DNA from 4 places in the Serratia sp. LTN-2 genome. Region 1 is predicted to be linked to each of the others. Evidence: predicted binding sites of a transcription regulator. Region 1 holds the regulator's gene; each other region holds the start of a gene.
The links. The regulator CRP, encoded in region 1, controls carbon source genes, mostly activating them, when cyclic AMP is high. The targets are predictions, from matches to a motif close to ATGTGANNNNNNTCACAT.
Positions count from the first base shown of each region.

Region 1 (5,443 bases):
GCCAGCGTCACCCCCAGCCGCGCGGCGTTGCGCAGGGCGGTGGATTTGAACGACAGGTAGCTGGCCAGCGCCGGCCAAAACGGCAGGCGGTGCTGGCCGGGCATCAGGTCGCGGCGGTACAGCGGATGCTGGGTGCGCAGCAGGCGAGCGATGCGGCTGAAGTGGTAATAACAAAACTGGCCGACCGGGTTATCGGGATGCTGCGCCGCCATTTTTTCCAGCGCCGCCAGTTCGTGGCTCATGGAGAAGCGCTTCGAATGTTGATGGTAGAGAATATCGTGCGCCACCACGCGCAGCCGGCCGGCGATCACCTGAGCGTTGCGGCGAATGATCGCTTCGGCCTGGCTCTGCTCCACCAGTTTTTGCACCTCCTCCGGCAGATGCAGGCTGACGGTGATGTGCTCCTGCAGATCCATCGCCACCTGAAAGGCGCGCTGCAGGCGCTTTTGTTCGAGGTTGTTGGCGTGCGGCAGGAAATTGAGCTGTTGGTATAAAAGGCTGATCAGATCCATCACCTTTTGCTGGCGCACCAGCAGCGGCGGCAGCGCGGTTTGCGGGTCGGTGTGTTGGGTCAGCAGCGAATACTTGGCTTCGAAGTAGTCCGCCAGTTCCAGATAAAGCTGGCTCAACGTCTCGCGCATCGGCTGCTCTTTCCACAGTTTGAACCAGAACCAGGTGAATAAGCCGTACCAGGCGGTGCCGATCGCGTACAGCAGCGGCGCCTGCCAGATTGGTACCGTGCCAGCCATGCTGAGAGCGAAGATGGCGGCCACCAGCGCCGCCGGCAACAGCCGGGCGTGCAGCGGGCTGATTTCGCCAGTGACGCCGAGCAACAGCGCCAGACCCAGCATCAGTGCCGGCAGCGGCAGATGCCACAGCAGGGCCTGTTGCAGCAGCAGGCTGCTGAGGGCGAACAGCGCACCGCCGACGATCAGCCGTTTAAAGAAGCGCTTATGCGGCGTGTCGAGACCGGCGATATTGCAGCAGGCGGGCACCAGAGAGAACATCAGGCCGAGCTGCAGTTGGCCGATCAGCAGGCCGAACAGCACCGGCAAGCACAACACCAGCGTTTGTCGCAGTGCGTAATTGACTTCCGGGTGGTAGATCAGACGACGCCACATGGCAGCGAGCAGATAAAAAACGGCGCAGATTGCGCCGTTTTTTCAGGGATTAACGGGTGCCGTAGACGACAATGGTTTTGCCGTGGGCGGAAATCAGATTTTGGTCTTCCAGCATTTTCAGAATACGGCCAACGGTTTCGCGCGAGCAGCCGACGATCTGGCCGATTTCCTGACGGGTGATTTTGATCTGCATGCCGTCCGGGTGAGTCATGGCGTCGGGTTGCTTCGCCAGATTCAGCAAGGTTTGCGCGATGCGGCCGGTAACGTCCAGGAAGGCGAGGTTGCCCACTTTTTCGGAAGTGACCTGCAGGCGGCTCGCCATTTGGGCGGACAGACGCATCAGGATGTCCGGGTTCACCTGGATCAGCTGGCGGAATTTCTTGTAGGAAATTTCGGCCACTTCACAGGCGGTTTTCGCGCGAACCCAGGCGCTGCGCTCCTGGCCCTCTTCGAACAATCCGAGCTCGCCGATGAAATCCCCCTGGTTGAGGTAGGACAAGATCATCTCTTTACCTTCTTCATCCTTGATCAGCACCGCGACGGAGCCTTTCACGATGTAGTAAAGCGTTTCGGCCTTTTCACCTTGGTGAATCAGCGTACTCTTCGATGGATATTTGTGGATATGGCAATGAGACAGGAACCATTCGAGAGTAGGGTCTGTTTGCGGTTTGCCGAGAACCATTCGCTGTTATCCTCTGTTGTTATCGCTGCCTTGTGTCACAGGGGTCAGAGTTCCCTGTAAAACCCGCCTGTAGCCGCTGTTATGAGCGAGGGCTACCGGCAAGTTTTGAGGCGTGTCATAAAAATACGCTGTCGCTCTAGCATATTAACTTGCCGTAAGCGCTGCAAGCTACATTCTGTTAACATACCGGTAAAGGAGCCTTTCTCTGGGCGTTTCCCTGAAATGCAGTGTCCCGGAAAGATTTATTGCGGCTCTGTTTGTAGCACAGAGTAAGGCGGGTGTCTCGTGTTGTCTCGCTTCAGCATGATTAGCATCAGGTTACGTTGCCTGTTTCTATGCGAAAGCGTACTCTGATTTTAAGAAATCAACCGGAGTGACCAGAATGCAGGCAAGAGTTAAATGGGTGGAAGGGTTAACGTTTTTGGGTGAATCGGCCTCCGGCCATCAGGTACTGATGGACGGCAACGCCGGCGATAAAGCGCCCAGCCCGATGGAGATGGTGCTGATGTCGGTAGGCGGCTGCAGCGCGATCGACGTGGTGTCCATCCTGCAAAAAGGGCGCAATGACGTGCGCGATTGCGAGGTGAAGCTGACCTCCGAGCGCCGCGAAGAAGCCCCGCGGCTGTTCACCCATATCAACCTGCACTTCATCGTCACCGGTCAGGATCTGACCGACAAGATCGTAGAGCGAGCGGTGAACCTGTCGGCGGAGAAATACTGCTCGGTGGCGCTGATGCTCAACAAAGCCGCTACGGTGACCCACAGCTTCGAGATCCGCCAGCCGGCGTAATCGAGACGGAGCGCGGCCAGCCGCCGCGCTCAATGCGCTTATTCGATCTTCTTGCCTTCCAGCAGCCGCTGCACCAGCGGCGCCATGATCAGCTCCATCGCCAACCCCATCTTGCCGCCCGGCACCACCAGCGTATTGATGTGCGAAATAAACGATCCTTGCAGCATCGCCAGCAAATAGGGGAAGTCTATCTGATCCAGCCCGCGGAAGTGGATCACCACGAAGCTTTCATCCAGTGACGGAATGGCCTTGGCGGCGAACGGGTTGGAGGTGTCCACCGTCGGCACGCGCTGGAAGTTGATGTGGGTGCGCGAGAACTGCGGCGTGATGTAGTTGATGTAGTCTTCCATCGAACGCACCACCGAATCCATTACCGCTTCGCGGGAGTGGCCGCGCTCGCCGGTATCGCGGATCAGCTTCTGGATCCATTCCAGGTTGACGATCGGCACCACGCCGACCAGCAGATCGACATGTTTGGCCACGTCATGGTGCTCGGTGACCACGCCGCCGTGCAGCCCCTCGTAGAACAGCACGTCGGTCGGCGCCGGCAGCGGCTCCCACGGGGTGAAGGTGCCCGGCACCTGATTGTATGGCACCGCTTCGTCGTAGGTGTGCAGGTACTTGCGCGAACGGCCGGTGCCGTTCTTGCCGTAGTCGATAAAGCTTTGCTGCAGCAGGCCGAAGTCGTTGGCCTCGGGGCCGAAATAGCTGATGTGTCTGCCCAGATCGCGCGCCTTGCGGATCGCCGCGTCCATCTCCGGCCGGGTATAGCGGTGGAAACTGTCGCCCTCCAGCTCGGCGGCGCGAATGTTGAGCTGCTGGAAGATTTTGCGGAACGCCACGCTGGTGGTGGTGGTGCCGGCGCCGCTGGAACCGGTCACCGCGATAACGGGATGTTTGGCAGACATGGTGGTTGTCACTCCGTGTTGAATGCGCCGGCGTCAGGGGATTATTGTGGCTCTTGTTGACGCTCTCTATGTCAGGAAAAAATGGTGCGCGCTGGTTTGCAATGCCCCATTGTTACCTGATTTTTTCCGTCAGTCATAGAACCGAGCGCCACTAAATTTCTTCCTGCCCGGCGCGGAACTGGCCGCGCGGCATGATGTTGACGCTCTCGTGCAGTTCCGACCACACCAGCACCACGTCGCCGTTTTTCAGCTGGCGGCGCACGTCCTCCACCTTCTGCTCCAGCGAGCGCTCGTGCTCGCCATAATCGGTGCCTTCGCGCAGTACAAAGGATTCGATCAGGCTATTCAGGGTATCGGTTGTCAGCTCTTGCCAGGGAATGATCACGTCGGGATGTCCAGATAAGGGGAAAGCCAGGCCGGAATGCGATGCTCCAGCCACATGTGCGGTTTTTTCAGCGTGCCGCCGACGAAGCCGACGTGGCCGCCGTACTCGGTCAACTGGTATTCGATATTGCGCGGCAGGCCGGCGACGTCGGGGATCACCTCATGGGTCATGAAGGGATCGTCCTTCGCATGGATGATCAGCAGCGGCGTCTGGACAGCCGGCAACAGCGGCAGGGCGCTGCAGCGGCGATAATAGTCGATAGCGTCGCTGAAGCCGTGAATGCGCGAGGTGATGGCGTCGTCGAATTCGCGGATGCGCCGCAGGCCGTTAAGCTGTGACAGCTTGAGCGGCAGGGTGTCCGGGTAGTGCAACAACTTACGGGTGGCGTTTTGTTTCAACTGCCCCAGCAGGTAGCGCTGATAAACGCGAGAGAAGCCTTGCTCCATGCGATAGGCGCAGGGCTCCAGCATCAGCGGTGCCGAGACCACCACCGCCGCCTGCAGCAGGCTGTCGGCGCCTTGCTGCGCCAGATAGCAGGCCAGCATGTTGCCGCCGAGCGAAACGCCTACCGCCGCGGTCGGCACCTCGCCGTAGCTGTCGCGCAGCCAGCGCAGGAAGAAGCGCGCGTCTTCGGTTTCACCGGAGTGGTAGATGCGCTGCTTGCGGTTGGGCACGCCGCTGCAGCCGCGAAAGTGCATCACCACGCCGAGCCAGCTGCGCTCGCGCCAGGCGTTGAGCAGGCCGTGCGCGTAGGGGCTGTAGAAGCTGCCTTCCAGGCCATGAAACAGCACTGCGCGCGGTTTGTCGCGCGCCTGCGCCGGATCCTCGCTCCAGGCGAGATCGACGAAATCGCCGTCGGGCAATTCCAGCCGTTGCCAATGCGGTTTCAATAACACGCGGCGGCGCACCAGCCGCGGCAACAGCGTTTGCAGGTGCGGATTACTGGCCCCGGTCAGGGGGCGAAAGACGTCATGCATAGGCTGAGTAAAAATGTTGTTGGCGACTATTGTGAGATCCCAGACGCACTGTTAGCTTCAATACCAATAACTAACAATGATACTGCAAAAAAGCGCCTTGGGTGAGGAGCACCCGTGCCATGGAACCGAGTTTATTCCTGTCGATGCTGGGCTTCCTGTGGGTGGCCGCCATCACGCCTGGCCCCAATAACCTGCTGCTGACTACCTCCGGCGCGAACTTTGGCTTTATGCGATCGCTGGGGCTGATGATCGGCATCATGCTCGGCATGCAAAGCATTTTGCTGTTGGTGGCCTTCGGCGTCGGCAGCCTGATCCTGGTCTATCCGTCGCTGCACCTGATCCTGAAAATCCTCGGCAGCCTGTACCTGCTGTGGCTGGCGTGGAAAGTGGCCACCGCCGCCTATGAAAAGCTGGAAACCGAGGTGGCGCCGCCGCAGCCGGTGCGGCTTTATCAGGGCTGGCTGCTGCAGTTCCTCAACCCGAAAGCCTGGCTGATGGCGTTGGGCGCGGTGGCGAGTTTCAGCCTGGCGGGCGACAGGTATAACGGTTCCATTGCGGCGATTGCGCTGGGCATTTTGGC
Region 1 covers NZ_JCAXDO010000010.1:195,192-200,634, forward strand. Annotated here, with positions in the region: gene AC6BYQ_RS19015 (YccS/YhfK family putative transporter) at 1-1,121, opposite strand, end outside; gene crp (cAMP-activated global transcriptional regulator CRP) at 1,171-1,803, opposite strand; gene AC6BYQ_RS19025 (OsmC family protein) at 2,186-2,593, shown strand; gene AC6BYQ_RS19030 (phosphoribulokinase) at 2,632-3,501, opposite strand; gene AC6BYQ_RS19035 (YheU family protein) at 3,653-3,886, opposite strand; gene AC6BYQ_RS19040 (hydrolase) at 3,883-4,863, opposite strand; gene AC6BYQ_RS19045 (LysE family translocator) at 4,983-5,443, shown strand, end outside.

Region 2 (5,443 bases), on a different contig from region 1:
GCGTTAAGCCAGGCAAATCCGCTGCCGCTTAGCTTCGCTCTGCCGCACGGGAAGAATTGCAGAATAAAAAAAGGGCGGGATAATTCCCGCCCTGATGCGTTGCCGTGAGGGTTACACGATACCCTGGCTGCGCAGATAGTCTTCGTAGTTGCCGGTAAAGTCGATCACCTTGTTCGGGGTGATTTCCAGAATGCGCGTCGCCAGCGAGCTGACGAACTCACGGTCGTGGGAGACGAAGATCAGCGTGCCTTCGTACATCTCCAGCGCCATGTTCAGCGATTCGATGGATTCCATATCCAGGTGGTTGGTCGGTTCGTCCATCACCAGAATATTCGGGCGCTGCATCATCAGCTTGCCGAACAGCATGCGGCCCTTCTCGCCACCGGACAACACCTTCACTTTCTTCTTGATGTCGTCCTGGCTGAACAGCAGACGGCCCAGCACGCTGCGCACCGCCTGCTCGTCGTCTTTTTCCTGCTTCCACTGGCTCATCCAGTCGAACACGCTCAGGGTGTCGTCGAACTCGTATTCGTGATCCTGCGCGTAGTAACCGATACGGGCATTTTCCGACCACTTCACGGTGCCACTGTCCGGCTGCGCGTCGCCCACCAGCGTTTTCAGCAGGGTGGTTTTACCGATGCCGTTGGCGCCCAGCACCGCGACCTTCTCCCCCACTTCCACCATCAGGTTCAGCTTGTTGAACAGCGGACCTTCATCGAAGCCCTTGGTGAGCGCCTCCACTTCCAGCGCGTTACGGAACAGCTTCTTGTCCTGCTCGAAACGGATGAACGGGTTCTGACGGCTGGAGGCTTTCACCTCTTCCAGCTGGATCTTGTCGATCTGGCGGGCACGTGAGGTGGCCTGCTTGGATTTGGAGGCGTTGGCGCTGAAGCGGCTGACGAACGATTGCAGCTCATTGATCTGCGCCTTCTTCTTGGCGTTGTCCGCCAGCAGACGCTCACGCGCCTGAGTGGCGGCGGTCATGTATTCGTCGTAGTTGCCCGGATAAACGCGCAGTTCGCCGTAGTCCAGATCCGCCATGTGAGTGCAGACCATGTTCAGGAAGTGACGGTCGTGCGAAATGATGATCATGGTGCTGTTGCGCTCGTTGAGCACGTTTTCCAGCCAGCGAATGGTGTCGATGTCCAGGTTGTTGGTCGGTTCGTCGAGCAGCAGGATTTCCGGATCGGAGAACAGCGCCTGCGCCAGCAGCACGCGCAGTTTCCAGCCTGGCGCGATTTCGCTCATCGGACCGTAGTGTTGTTCCACCGGGATGCCGACGCCTAGCAGCAGTTCGCCGGCACGCGCTTCGGCGCTGTAGCCGTCCATTTCGCCGTAGGCCACTTCCAGATCGGCCACTTTATAGCCGTCTTCTTCGCTCATCTCCGCCAAGGCGTAGATGCGGTCGCGCTCTTCCTTCACCGCCCACAGTTCGGTGTGGCCCATGATCACGGTGTCCAGCACGCTGTACTGCTCGAAGGCGAACTGGTCCTGACGCAGTTTACCCAGGCGCTCGTTCGGATCGAGGAACACGTTGCCGCCGCTCGGTGCCAGATCGCCGCCGAGGATTTTCATAAAGGTGGACTTGCCGCAGCCGTTGGCGCCGATCAGGCCGTAACGGTTGCCGCCGCCGAATTTGACAGAGATGTTTTCAAACAGCGGCTTACTGCCGAACTGCATGGTGATGTTGTTAGTGCTTAACACAGCGCTCGCTCTTTATACATAGGGAATGTGATTTGGCGCGCATTATGCCACAACGGGGTGCAGAGATCGCGGGAAGTTTCGGTGACATTTTGAGCGGTTGCGGGCACATCCGCCCGCAGGCGGTTTAGCGGAAAATACCCAAGCGAAACGCCCCAACGAGCGCACCGCCTGATTAGCAAGAATATTTGTGAGTGGCATGGCCGCTCAACGCAGCTGCTGCTCCAGCCACGCGCGCATATCCGCCACCACCCGCGTCATCTCGCTGTCGCCGTTCTCGCGCCGCATCACATGGTCCAATGCCGAATAATTCCGGTAGGTGATATTCGTTTTGCCTGCGGCCCGCAGCTCGGCGATCATTTTCCCGACCGCCCCCGGCGAAACGGCGCGATCCCGCTCGCCCTGAACGATCAGCACCGGCGTCTTGATGCTGCGCAGGGTGGCGAGCTGATCGATGCTCAGCATGCCATGCCACCAGCCATAGCCATGATCGCTGGCGTTCAGTGGGAACGGCGGCGCCGCCAGCACCTGCTGTAAAAATGCGTTCAGCCCGGCTTTCTCTTCCGCCGGCGCGCCGGCGGCGCTGTGGCGCACGTCGTCGATGAACCATCGTCCGCCGCCGCTGAACGCCAGGGTGGCGTCAATCCGGCCCGAGGAGGCCGTCACCAGATTGGCGATCACCGCCCCTTCGCTGCCCCCCAGCACCGCAACCTGTCGATAGCCGTTTTGCTTAATCACCGTCTGCAGCACCTGGGTGACATCGCTCACCCGCTGCTGCGGCGTGTCGCGCTGCACGAAAGCGTCCGGACAATCCCACCGCGGCACGTCTTCGCTGTACGGCAACCGGTCGTCGATGCCGTATTTCTCCACCGTCAGCAGGTCTGCGGCCGGTAACACCTGCCGCATTGGCGCGACCAGACGAATATGCCGCACGCTGTTGCAATCCGAGCCTTGCAGGATCACCAGCAGCGCCGGCGACGTCTCCCCAGGCACGGCGGCATCCAGATAGTAACGAATGCTCGATTTGTCTTCCCGCGGCAGCGTCAGCGCCGCAGATTGCGCTATCGCCAGCCCGCTCCACAGCGCCAATACGCTCAGCATGCCTGTCGCCACTCTCATCACGTGCTCCTCTTCCCTGTTGCGTTCGGTTAATTCGTCTTTTCTGGTCTACGCTTCATGCCAACCACTCTGCTGACAGGGAAGCCCTACCATGCCACACCTCTATAACACCGCGCTGTTGATCGGCGCTGCGCTGAGCGCCATCGCCGCCCTGCTGCATATTTGGGTGATCGCCGCCGGGCCGCGCGGCTATCGGCTATGCGGCGCCGGCGATCGCTTCATTAAGGCGGCGGAAGCGGGTAAAAAGTTCCCGGCCGTCGTCACCGCCGGTATCGCGCTGGTGCTGTTTATTTGGGCGCTGTATGCGCTATCTGGCGCGGGCCTGATCGCGCCGCTGCCGCTGCTGCGGCCCGCGCTGTTTATCATCACCTTTATCTACCTGCTGCGCGGCGTCGCCGGCCCCTTCGCCCTGCGCGATACCGGCCGCAGCCGACGCTTCATCGTCGTCAGCTCGCTGATTTGCCTCGGTTTCGGGCTGGTGCATCTGCTCGGGATGACGCAGCGCTGGAGTGCGTTGGCGTAACGCCCTGTTGCTGCAATACGGCGATAAACGCCTGCGCGGCGGCGCTGCGGTAAGCGCCTTTGCGCTGCAGCAACACCGCCTGCCGGGCCGGCATGGCGTTGGCCAGCACCACCTTTTTCAACTGCCGGTTCTCGCGCGCAATGGCGGCCGGCAGCAGCGTGGCGAGCTGCCCGCGCCGCACGATCTCAAGGATGGCGCCCAGCGCATTGGCCTCCACCGCCACCTGCGGCCGAAAACCGAGCTGCGTGCAATAGCGATCGATAAACTGCCGCGTGGCGAAGTCACCGCTCAGCAAGGCCAGCGGCAGATGTTGCCACTCCGCCAGCGCCAGCGGCCGACGCCGCGCCGCCAGGGGATGATCGGCGCCGACCATCAGCTCCAGCGTCTCGCTGAACAACGGCGTGGCTTCCACCTCCACCGACTGCGCCATCTCAAAAGCGATGCCCAGATCCAGTCGATCCTGCGCCAGCAACGTTTCGATCCGCTCTTGCGCCATTTCCTCAATGCTCAACGTGACTCCCGGATAGCGACGGTAGAACGCATCGATCGCCGGCCCCACCAGATAGGCGGTGAACGTCGGGGTCATCGCCAGCCGCAAATGGCCCCGCTCCAGCGTCGCTACGTCATGGATCGCCCGCGCGCCGGCGTCCAAATCCTGCAGCGCCAGCCGAGCATAGCGCATCCAGGCCTCCCCGGCATCGGTCAGCTGCACCCTTCTGCCGCTGCGATCGAACAGCGGCGCCCCCAGCGCCTCCTCCAGCTGCTTGATCTGCTGCGACAGCGTCGGTTGCGAGACGTGCAGCGCTTCAGCGGCGCGGGTGAAATTGCCCTGTTCGGCAACGGCCAGAAAATATCGAATGTGTCGCAGCAGCATAGCGCCCCAGCTATTAGCAATACCTATAGATATCATTATAAATGGGTCTTAGACCCTATAGCCAGAAGCGTTCATCATGCCGTCATCGCATAACGACACCCCAGGGAGAAAAAGATGAAAGAGGTGATTGAGGGCTTTCTGAAGTTCCAGCGCGAAGCCTTTGTTGAACGCACGGCGCTGTTTCAGCGGCTGGCGACCCGCCAAAACCCGCGCACCCTGTTTATCTCGTGTTCCGACAGCCGTCTGGTGCCAGAGCTGGTCACCCAGCGCGAGCCGGGCGATCTGTTCGTGATCCGCAACGCCGGCAACATCGTGCCTTCCTTCGGCCCCGAACCCGGTGGGGTCTCCGCCTCGGTCGAGTACGCCGTCGCCGCGCTGGGCGTGGAGGATATCGTGATCTGCGGCCATTCCGACTGCGGCGCGATGACCGCCATCGCCACCTGCCAGTGTCTGGATCACCTGCCGACGGTCGCCGGCTGGCTGCGCTACGCCGATTCGGCCAGGGCGGTCAATCAGGCTTATCCGCACGCCACCGATGAGGCGCGGGTCATGTCGATGGTGCGCGAGAACGTCATCGCCCAGCTCAACAACATCAAAACGCACCCTTCCGTCGCCCTGGCGCTGGAGCAGGGCCGCCTGAAGCTGCACGGCTGGGTCTATGACATCGCCAGCGGCGCTATCGAGGCGCTGGACGGTGAAACCCGCCGCTTCGTGCCGCTCGCCACCCATCCCGAGGTGACCGCCACGCCGGCGATCGCCCGTTTTTAAGCCAACAAGGAGCCAATATGACACACTCTCTGCATAACGCCGCCCCGCGCGAAGCGCTTACCGACACCATCATGGCTGCCAAAATCCGCCAGAACCTGACGTTCGAAGCGCTGACCGAAGGCACCGGCCTCAGTCTGGCATTCGTCACCGCCGCGCTGCTCGGGCAGCATGCGCTGCCGGAACCGGCGGCGCGCGCGGTAGCGGCCAAGCTGGGGCTGGACGAAGAGGCGGTGCGGCTGCTGCAAACCATCCCGCTGCGCGGCAGCATCCCCGGCGGCGTGCCGACCGATCCGACCATTTATCGCTTCTATGAAATGCTGCAGGTTTACGGCTCCACGCTGAAAGCGTTGGTGCACGAGCAGTTTGGCGACGGCATCATCAGCGCCATCAACTTCAAGCTGGATATCAAGAAGGTCGCCGACCCGGACGGCGGCGAACGCGCGGTGATCACCCTGGAC
Region 2 covers NZ_JCAXDO010000002.1:352,248-357,690, forward strand. Annotated here, with positions in the region: gene AC6BYQ_RS05370 (FidL-like protein) at 1-7, shown strand, start outside; gene AC6BYQ_RS05375 (ABC-F family ATPase) at 112-1,704, opposite strand; gene AC6BYQ_RS05380 (alpha/beta hydrolase family protein) at 1,909-2,820, opposite strand; gene AC6BYQ_RS05385 (hypothetical protein) at 2,912-3,343, shown strand; gene cynR (transcriptional regulator CynR) at 3,267-4,217, opposite strand; gene AC6BYQ_RS05395 (carbonic anhydrase) at 4,332-4,985, shown strand; gene cynS (cyanase) at 5,003-5,443, shown strand, end outside.
Region 2: the regulator CRP is predicted to act here: its motif matches at 1,730-1,747, upstream of AC6BYQ_RS05375 (ABC-F family ATPase).

Region 3 (5,443 bases), on a different contig from region 1:
TTTACGGCGATTTTTCGCCCGCTTTTTTTGCCGCCAGGTGCCTGATGGGAATAGAGATTATTCTTATATTTCCGCCAACCGTTAAGAAATAATAATGATTCTCGTTTTCAACCATGGAAAGGAGAAGGAACGATGAAAACAGTGAAGCGAACGGGCATCGCGTTGGCGATAGCCCTGACTTTCCCCCTGGCATTGCCTGCCGCTGCGGCGGCGCAAACCTCCCTGACTAACAGTAAGGCGGCGACGATGACGGAAAAACACGGGCAGTTTATTGCGGTCGGTAAAGTGGTGCAGGTGACCTTCGGCGATTTCGCCTTCAATCTGGATTTTACCGATGACAAGACCATGACCTTCACCGGTATCGGCGAAGCGTCGCAGGGCATCACCGATACCGTGCAGTACACTGCGGTGGAGATTCGGCCGAAGGTCTATATGGTCTATTGGCATGAACCGCAGTCCGGCGACAACGTGACGCATGTCGAGGACTTTGAGCGTGGCGAGGTGTACACCAACATCGCCGCCAAGGACGGCAGCTTCACCCATCTGAAAGGGCAGCTGAAAATCGTAGGTCACTCAGGAAAATAAGGAGCAGTTATGAAAAAGGCATTGATCACCTGTGCGATCGTCGGCGGTTTGCTGGCGAGTTACCCGGCGCTGTCAACGGATCAGGCGGCGTCTTACAAGTCGGCCGGCAAGGGCGGTTATCATCATGCTCAGCAAAAGCTGAAGGTGGTGGAAGACCTGTACGCAGGTTTCTTCAACCGTCACGATATCAGCGTGGCGCAAAAGCTGATTGTGGAGAACTACAAGCAGCATAACCCGTTTGTCGGCGACGGCATCAAGCCGTTCCTGGATTTCTTCAGCCAGACCTTTAAAGACAATCCGCAGTACAGCGCCAAAATCTACCGCAGCGCGGTCAATGGCGATCTGGTCTATGTTCACGTCAAATACCAAAATAACCCGCAGGATCGCGGCACCGCCAGCGTGGATATTTATCGGGTGAACGATCAGGGTAAAATCACCGAGCATTGGGACGTCAATCAGGATGTGCCGGAAAAATCGGCCAACGACAATACCATGTTCTGATCCGCAAGGGCCGCTGCGGCGGCCCTCTACATGCCCGTAACACTTTATTTACTTACATAAATAGGAAATGACCGCCGCGTCGAGTAGGCTACGGCCGCCTTTGGCAGTGGTGGCACGGTTGATGGGCGTCATTGTCCCACCACTGCTTGAGGCGTTTCCCCGCATTTCCCGTTATCCCGCGCGTTGATTCTCCACTTTTTTGAACTGATGCCGCAGCTGCAGCGCATTGCAAAGCACCAATACCGCCGTGACGGCGAACACCCAACGGAACCCCATCATCGCCGAAATGCCCGATCCCAGCAGCGGGCCGACCACGTTGCCCAGGTACATAAAGGATTGGTTATAGCCGAAGATGCGCCCGGTCACCTGATCGGAGGAATACTTCAGCAGCAGCGCCTGCACCGCCGGCATCAGCGCGCCATCGGCGAACCCCAGCAGGAAGCGCAGAATGCCCAGCTGCAGCGGCGTATTCACCCAGGCCATCACGGCGAACAGGCCGGTGGTGAACAGCAGCGCGGCGATCAGGATGCGCGCGGTGCCGATGCGATCGCCGAGCCGCCCGAGGCGTGGCGCCGAGATCAGCGCCGCAATGCCGGGCATGGCGGCGATCATGCCGCTGACAAAGGCGATATTGCTGACGTCGCCCGACAGCTCGCGGATGAACAGCGTCAGGATCGGGCTGATGGACGAGTTAGCCAGCTGGATCATCAGGGTACAAACGAACAGCGTGACGATCAGCGTCGGATAAGGCAGCGAACGGAATACCGCCTTGCCGCTCAGCTGATCCGCTTTTTTCACCGTGATGCGCCTCTCCTTAATCAGGAACAGCGTCACCAGGAAGCTGACGAACATCAGCCCGGCGGTGACGAAAAACACCACCCGCAGCCCCAGATGGTCGGCCATCAGTCCGCCCAGCAGCGGCCCGGCGATCACGCCGGAGATCTGCCCGGTAGAGAGCGTGCCCAGCGCCCAGCCGCTTTTATCGCGCGGCGCCTGCGAGGCGACCAACGCCATGGCGTTGGGAATATAGCCGGACGTCAGCCCCATCAGGGCGCGCAGCGCGAACAGCTGCCAGACGTTGGTGGCCAGCCCCTGCAGGGCGATGACGATCGCCATGCCCAGCGAGGCTCGCAGCAGCATCAGCTTGCGGCCTTTGCGGTCGGCGAGGCTGCCCCACAGCGGCGACACCACCGCCGAGACCAAAAAGGTGCCGCTGAACACCAGCCCGGACCACAGGCTGAGGGATTGATGATCGCTGACGCCGAGCTGTTCGACGTACAGCGGCAGAAAAGGGAGGATTTGGCTCATCGCTAGCCCGGTGAAGAAACACCCGAGCCAGACCGAGATCAGATTGACTTTCCACGCTTCCATCGGCTTATCGTACCACGTTGAATAAGGAGGGATTTATTAAGCAAAATAATAATAACACTGCGAACTAGTCGGCGAGGGGCAAATGCGTGAGCAAACGTAACTCTGCCGGCTGCAGTGTCTTTTTTGCTATATATTAATAGCTATATTATCATAGGTAACTAGATTAAGCCAGAGCGGCGCGGTAGCCAGGAAGGGCACCGCGCGATCCGGCGGTGTGAAGGTAGGGATAAACTGAACGCTATGATTGATGCCAATGAAAAAAGATCATCCTGAAGACGTGACGCTGTTGCGCACGCAGTTAATGTCGCTGGTGCGCCGTTTGCGGCGCGAGTCGCGCAGCGACGAAAAATCCTGGGCCCAGCTGATGCTGCTGGGAGCTATCGATCGCCATGGCGGCGAGGCGACGCCGTCGCTGCTGGCGGAGTCGGAGCGTATGCGTTCCTCTAACCTGGCGGCCGCACTGCGGGAGCTGGAGGCCGACGGGCTGCTGGTGCGCACGCCGGATGCCGAAGACAAACGCCGGGTGCGGGTGCGCTTGACCCCTGCCGGGCTGGGCCTGCTGCAGCAAAGCCGCACCCGGCGCGAGGCGTGGTTGCTGGCGGCGATGGAAAGCTGTTTAACGGAGCAAGAACAGGCGCAGCTGATCGAAGCGGGGGCGTTGATGGCGCGGCTGGCGGCGGCGCCGCCAACGGACGCGGAATAATCGCCGGGCCGCCCGTGCGGCGAGGTTATGGCATCGGCCAATCGACCGGCATGGTGCTGACCACGTCTACGTAGCGATCCCAGGCCGACGACCAGAATTGGGTGAAGGCTTCCAGCGTGAGATGGGTGCCCATCAGCCCCATCACGAACCAGCAGGCGGTAAACAGGCCCAGGCTGCTGAACATGAACGCCATGCCATTGCGGCTGGTTTTACGGCAAACGACGTTTAACTGGCTGGCGAAGAACATCATCACGGCGCTCAGCAACTCCCAGCGCATCATGATTAAACCGGTGGCAATGGTACTCATCGAACTCGATCCTATGTAACAAAAGCCGCATCCGGCAGGGCGCCGACAGGGAGATGCGGAGGGGAATAACGGGAATAATGTGATTTGGGTCACATTGTAGCATTGGGGTGAACGGCGGCTCAATGGGGAGCGCGGTGAAAAAATCGCCGCCGGTAACATTCCAATATGCTGAAACAGTTATGCCATTTCATTAGCAACCTTTTCATGGGGCGGCGCGCCCGATAACGCTATGCTTGCCGGCTTTTCAGTTCCCTGATTTTGCGGGGAAATGTGACGCAAAAGGTACCGGCACCGCATGGCCCTGTTAAAAGAAAAAATTCGCGACCACTCTGCGGAAGAGAGGCTGTTCATCCGCCGGGCGGCCGTGGCGCTGGCGCTGGTCGTCGTCTGTTTCGGCGCGCTGATCGTCAACCTCTACCGGCTGCAAATTCGCCAGCACGGCTTTTATCAGACGCGCTCCAATCAAAATGACATCAAGATGCTGCCGATCGCGCCCAGCCGCGGGCTGATCTTCGATCGCAACGGCATTCCGCTGGTGCGAAACGTGACACTGTATCGTATCGAAGTCACGCCCAGCAAAGTCGCCGACATGGCGGCGCTGTTGCGGGCGTTGACGCCGGTCGTCGATCTGACGCCGGAAGACATCAGTGCGTTTCGCGACGATATGCACCACAACAGCCGCTACAAACCGGTCACGCTGAAGGCGGGGCTGAACGACACCGAGGTGGCGCGCTTCGCCGTTAACCAATACCGTTTCGACGGGGTGACTATCGATACCTATCAGCAGCGTGAGTATCCTTATGGCGCCCAGCTGGCGCACGTGCTGGGCTATGTGTCGAAGATCAACGACAGCGATCTCAAGCGCCTGGACAAGGCCGGCCTGAGCGAGAACTACGCCGCCGACCGCAATATCGGCAAACAGGGCATCGAAGCCTATTACGAGTCCGAACTGCACGGCACCACAGGTTATCAGGAGGTGGAGGTGGATAACCACGGGCGCGTGATCCGCTTGCTGAAGGAGCAGCCGCCGCAGGCCGGCAAAAACATCTATCTGACGCTGGATCTGCCGCTGCAGCAGTACATCGAATCGGTGCTGAAGGGGCAACGCGCCGCGGTGGTGGTGGAAGACCCGCGCGACGGCGGTATCCTGGCGATGGTCTCCAGCCCCAGTTACGATCCCAACCCCTTCGTCAAAGGTATCGGCTACCAGGCCTATAAAGCGCTGCTGCACAACCCGGATTTGCCGCTGATCAACCGCGTCACCCAGGGGTTGTATCCGCCGGCTTCCACGGTGAAGCCCTACATGGCCGTTTCGGCGCTGTTCGCCGGGGTGATCACACCCACCACCACCTTTTTCGGCGCGCCGACCTGGACGCTGCCCGGCACCGAACGCCGCTACCGCGACTGGCTGAAAACCGGCCACGGCATGCTCAACGTGACCAAAGCGATCGAGGAGTCCGCCGACACCTTCTTTTATCAGGTGGCCTATGAGATGGGCATCGATCGCATTCACCACTGGCTGAGCCAGTTCGGTTACGGCCAGTCGACCGGTATCGATCTGAACGAAGAGTACCGCGGCGTGCTGCCGAGCCGCGACTGGAAGCTGAAGGTGCACAAAAAGGGCTGGTATCAGGGGGATACGGTCTCGGTGGGCATCGGCCAGGGGTATTGGGTGGCGACGCCGATCCAGATGGTGAAAGCGCTGACCACGCTGCTCAACAACGGCCAGGTGAAAACGCCGCATCTGCTGTATTCGCTGCAGCAGGGCAACCGCGTGACGCGCTACCTGCCGCCGGCGCAAGCGGCGCAGATTGGCGATCCCAACTCGCCTTACTGGGGCATCGTGCGCAACGGCATGTACGGCATGGCCAACCTGCCGAACGGCACCGGTTACAAGCTGTTCCATACCGCGCCTTACCAGATCGCCGCCAAATCCGGCACCTCGCAGGTGTTCAGCCTGAAGCAAAACCAAACCT
Region 3 covers NZ_JCAXDO010000001.1:35,566-41,008, forward strand. Annotated here, with positions in the region: gene AC6BYQ_RS00195 (MoaF-related domain-containing protein) at 133-585, shown strand; gene AC6BYQ_RS00200 (nuclear transport factor 2 family protein) at 595-1,086, shown strand; gene AC6BYQ_RS00205 (multidrug efflux MFS transporter) at 1,258-2,457, opposite strand; gene AC6BYQ_RS00210 (MarR family winged helix-turn-helix transcriptional regulator) at 2,711-3,160, shown strand; gene AC6BYQ_RS00215 (YjcB family protein) at 3,186-3,467, opposite strand; gene mrdA (penicillin-binding protein 2) at 3,763-5,443, shown strand, end outside.
Region 3: the regulator CRP is predicted to act here: its motif matches at 3,545-3,562, upstream of AC6BYQ_RS00215 (YjcB family protein).

Region 4 (5,443 bases), on a different contig from region 1:
TCAGGAAGCTGCGCACCGTTTTGCCCGCGTTCAGCTTTTCCAGAACCTGGTTTTCAAATGCCTGTGCTTCTTCCATCGTCGCTTTTCGAAAGGCGTGGGGAGGGCCGTCGATGCCGAACTCGGGTTGCAGGAGCGCAGCAAGCTGCGCTCGGGTGTTCATCATCACGGATCTACTTGTGCATGGCGTTATACACAGCAACGGCCTGTTCTACAACCTCGCTTTCCGCCGGCAAGCCGGAAATTTGCGCCAGCGCGGCTTTCGGCCCCAGGGTGCTCAGCAGTTCCGCCAATTCCAGCGCCTGCGGATCCTGTTCGCTGCGGTAACTCATGGCGGCGGCGATGCCCTGGATCAGGTTGGCGTGCGGCAGGCCATATTCCAGCGTGCCCAGCAACGGCTTGATCAGGCGATCGCCGGCGCTCAGTTTGCGCAGCGGCTGGCGCCCTACGCGCTCGACGTCGTCATGCAGATACGGGTTTTCAAAGCGGCCGAGGATTTTATTGATGTAGGCGGCGTGCTTATCGGCGTCAAAGCCATAGCGCTTGATCAGCACCGCGCCGCTCTCTTCCATCGCCCCTTTCACCACGCGGCGGATCGCCGGGTCAAGAATGGCGTCGCGAATGGTTTGCAACCCAGCCAGCTGGCCGAGATAGGCGATGATGGCGTGACCGGTGTTGAGGGTGAACAGCTTGCGCTCGACGAAAGCCATCAGGTTATCGGTCAGCTCCATGCCGGCGATCGCCGGAGGCTGGCCTTTAAACTGCGTCTGGTCGACGATCCATTCGCTAAAGGTTTCCACTGTGACTTCCAGCGGATCGCTGCTGTCCGCCGGCGGCACGATGCGGTCGACCGCCGAATCGACGAAGCCGACGTGCTGCTCAACCCATGCTTGCTCGTCCTGCGGCAGCGCGGCAAACACGTGCTGCTTCAGCTGGCTGGTGCCGCGCACCATGTTCTCACAGGCGATGATGTTCAGCGGCTGCGCATTGCCCTGCTGATGGCGCAACACCAACCCTTTGGCGATCGTGCCGGCGATTTTGGCGAGAATTTGCGGGCCCACGGCGGTGGTCACCAGATCCGCCTCGGCGATCAGCGCTACCGCGGCTTCGCTGCCGCTGTTGACGGCGCTGACGTTGTTGACGCTCTCTACGCGCTCTTGCTCGCCCACCACGTGCACCTGGTAGCTTTTACGGCTGTTCAGCAGATCCAGCACCGTTTGATTGACGTCGGCGAAGGTCAGCTCAACGCCCGCGTCCGCCAGCAGCTTGCCGATAAAACCGCGGCCGATGTTCCCTGCGCCAAAATGTAATGCTTTCATAACTCTACCTTCTTAATGTCGAAGGGTGCAGCAAGCTGCACCCTTTAAAATGATTCTGTTATCCGGCTTTTTTGCCGCCGAGCAGGTCCAGCACTTCCTGGACGCTGGTGGTATTCGCCAGCCGCTCGATCACGCTCTCGTCATCCAGCGCGTTGGTCAGGCTGGTGATCACCTGGATATGTTCGTTGTTGCGCGCGGCAATGCCGATCACCAGGCGCGCCACTTCGTCCTCTTCATCGCCGAAGCGCACGCCCTGCGGGTATTGGCAGAACACCACGCCGGTACGCAGCACCCGGTCTTTAGCCTCGATGGTGCCGTGCGGCACGGCGATCGACTCGCCCAGGTAGGTGGACGTGAGCTTTTCGCGCTCCAGCATCGCCGGCACGTATTCCGGCTCAACGTAGCCGCCCTTCACCAGCTGCTCGCCGGCGAAACGGATCGCCTGCTCTTTGTCGCTGGCCTGCAGGTTGAGGAACACGTTGCTCTCGCTTAGCTTGAACAGCCCCTGTTCGCCGGCCTCTGCAGCCGCGTGCGCGCCGCTCTGCGGGGCCGCTGCGGCAGCGGTATTCACCGCCAGCAAACGCTCGACCAGATCGCCATACAGCTTGCTGTCGAGGAAGTTGGTCAGTGAAATGTGCTGGGCCTGCGGCGCATGGCGCATCGCGCGTTCTGTCAGATCGCGGTGGGTGATCACCAGGTCCACATCGTCCGGCAGACTGTTGATGGCGCTGTTGGTCACCGAGATGTTCTTCAGCCCGGCGTCGGCCACTTTCTTGCGCAGCACCCCGGCGCCCATGGCGCTGGAGCCCATGCCCGCATCGCAGGCGACGATGATTTTGCGCACGGTGCTCAGATCGCCATCGACCGCCGACGGCGCGGCCGCGCCGCCCTTGGACTGCGATTTCATCTCTTGCACGCGACGGGTCGCGGCTTCCAGATCGTCATCCTCTTTCACCTTGGAGGTTTTCAGCAGGAAAGCGGACACCACGAAGGAGACGGCAAAGGCTGCGAACACCGCTGCAATGTTGGCGAAATAGGCGCCTTTCGGGGTCATCGCCAGCACCGCCAGAATCGACCCAGGGGAAGCCGGAGACACCAGGCCACCGTTCAGCATCGTCAGGGTAAAGACGCCGGTCATGCCGCCCAGGATCACCGCCAGCAGCAGACGTGGGTTCATCAGCACGTACGGGAAGTAGATTTCGTGGATGCCGCCCAGGAAGTGAATGATCGCTGCACCGCCGGCGGATTGCTTGGCGCTGCCGCGGCCGAAGAACATGTAGGCCATCAGCACGCCCATGCCCGGGCCTGGGTTGGCTTCAATCAGGAAGAACACCGACTTGCCGGCTTCCGTGGCCTGCTGAATGCCCAGCGGCGAGAAGATGCCGTGGTTGATGGCGTTGTTCAGGAACAGGATTTTCGCCGGTTCAACGAAGATGGACGCCAACGGCAGCAGGTTGTTCGTCACCATCACGTGCACACCCGCCGCCAGCAGTTTGGAGAGCACCTCCACCAGCGGCCCGATGCCCAGGAAGGCCAGGATCGCCAGCAACATGCCGATGATGCCGGCGGAGAAGTTGTTCACCAGCATTTCAAAGCCGCTTTTGATCTTGCCGTCCACCCAGCGGTCGAAGTGCTTGATAGCCCAGCCGCCCAGCGGGCCGGCGATCATCGCGCCGAGGAACATCGGCATGTCGGCGCCGACGATGACGCCCATGGTGGTGATGGCGCCGACTACGCCGCCGCGATCGCCGCCTACCAGTCGCCCGCCGGTGTAGCCGATCAGCAACGGCAGCAGGTAGGTGATCATCGGGCCGACCAGCTTGGCTAAGGTTTCATTCGGCAGCCAGCCGGTTGGAATGAACAGTGCGGTGATAATCCCCCAGGCGATAAAGGCGCCGATGTTGGGCATCACCATGTTGCTCAGGAAGCGGCCAAAGTTTTGCACTTTAACCTTGATGTCTGGTGAAAACATAAAACACACCCCTATTGTTACGCGCTGACAATAGAGCGCGTGATTATTGTTGTGACGATCCAGCCGTGTTGCCGCTGTATGCGAAACGGACTCTATCACGCTGTTTTTGTCACGCGAACTTCACGAATTTTTTGTGATACAAATCACATACAACACCCCAACAAACCACCACTTATAGTGATACTGATCACAATTATGGCGTGTAAAAAAAGCACAGTGAGAAAGAAATCGCCTTAAAACCCGCAATAAAGTGATACGCATCACATTTTTAACTTGGTGTTTTGTTTTTAAATTGTGACAAACATCACAATTTATTTTTGGCCGCCGCGCCCGATAACAACGCGCTGTTTGATCTTCCCTGTGAGCACTCATCCCGCCGGGAACTAGCGAAGTGATGAGTGAAAGAAAACTACATTGCTTAATGAATGGATTAATTGAAGTGTAGTACAGAAGCCTGCGCAATAAGCCAGCAAGTTATTGGAAACGCTGAGGGGGGAAATAAAACAGGCCGGCAATGCCGGCCTGTCTCTCGTGCGCGGGGGCGTTATTGCGTCACGCTTTGAATGGTTTTCTGCGCGTTCACCAGGTTCTGCTGTTTAGCCACCAGATTCGACATCATGGTGTTGTATTGCGCCACCTGTTGCGCGGTGCGGAACTGCACGCCGTTGTTGTTAAAGCTGACCTGATTGCCCTGGCTCTGCAGGAAATCGCCAACCTGCACCAGATCCTGCACGAAGCTGGCGGTGGTCGGGATCGCCGGCATCAGGGCGTTGGCCGGCGCGGTGACGATCTTGTCATAGGCCTGGTTGTACACCGCCTTCAGATCGTCGGGCTGCTTCAGCGCCGCACGGGCGGTATCCGCCTGCGATTTGGCGGACTGGATCTGCTGGCCCAGCAGGTTCAATGCTCCGACCGACTGCTGCAGCGCGTCGCGTTTGTTCAGGTAGTCCTGCGCGGTGCGGATCTGGTTAATCTGGTCCAGCGCCGGCGTCAGGCTGGCGCCGACCGATTTGGACAACTGCTGGGAAAAACCGACCAAAATCGCGTAATCGCCGGCATAGTTGCCGAACTTCTGTTTCTGGTCTTCGCTCAGCGTGGGGATGTTCGCCCCGCTGCGCATCACGGTATTCTGTAAGTAATCAATGAATGCTTTGCGCTGTTCCGGCTCTTTATCGCCGCAGGCGGTCAATTGCATGACCACCAACAATGCCAATACCGGTGCCAACCAACGCGCGAAAACTCTGCTCTGGATCCCTACCGCCATGTGACATAACTCCTGTTATAAACCTGCTTTTTCATTGGACTCCGCCCCTTTTTCCGCACTCCGTGCGCCTATAAGAATAGATCAACTGGCGGCGTTCCGATACGCGATTCCGCTTGCGGTGAACATTGTCTGGTTAAAAACGGCGTACTGCGTGTACCACGTACGCATGGTACACTTTTCCAACGTTTATCGCCGGGCCAACTTGCTCATGTCCTCTTATCAACCGCCGTTGACCATCACCCCCTCCATTCTGCATCTGGCGACAGACGTAGGGGCAGCGTTGGCCCGTTTGACAATGCAAGCGGAACAAGAGCATGCGTTGCGGCTAAGGCGCATCAATCGGATCCGTACCATTCAAGGTTCGTTGGCGATCGAAGGCAATACCCTGAGCGAAGAGCAGATCACCGCTATCATCGCAGGTAAACGCGTCATCGCCCCTCCGCGAGACGTTCAGGAAGCGATGAATGCCATCCATTGCTATACCAACCTGAATCATTGGCATCCCGAAAATGAACGCGATCTGCTTGCCGCACATGGGATGCTGATGAACAGCTTGCTACCTGATGCCGGCCGCTATCGTCAGAGCGGCGTCGGCGTGATGAACGGCAACGTCGTGATCCATATGGCTCCCCCGGCGGAACGCGTACCGTTGCTGATCCGCCAACTGCTCATCTGGCTGCAACAAACCGATCTGCCACCGCTGATCGGCAGCTGTGTATTTCACTATGAATTCGAATTCATCCACCCGTTTGCCGATGGAAACGGCCGCATGGGACGGTTGTGGCAAACGCTGATTTTGTCACGCTGGGATCCTTTGTTCGCCAACGTGCCGGTTGAGAGCCTGGTGCATGATAACCAGTCCGGATATTACCAAGCGCTGAATGCCAGCAA
Region 4 covers NZ_JCAXDO010000006.1:81,237-86,679, reverse strand. Annotated here, with positions in the region: gene AC6BYQ_RS13900 (MltR family transcriptional regulator) at 1-76, opposite strand, end outside; gene AC6BYQ_RS13895 (mannitol-1-phosphate 5-dehydrogenase) at 171-1,316, opposite strand; gene AC6BYQ_RS13890 (PTS mannitol transporter subunit IICBA) at 1,375-3,288, opposite strand; gene AC6BYQ_RS13885 (DUF3053 domain-containing protein) at 3,833-4,552, opposite strand; gene AC6BYQ_RS13880 (Fic family protein) at 4,704-5,443, shown strand, end outside.
Region 4: the regulator CRP is predicted to act here: its motif matches at 3,537-3,554, upstream of AC6BYQ_RS13890 (PTS mannitol transporter subunit IICBA).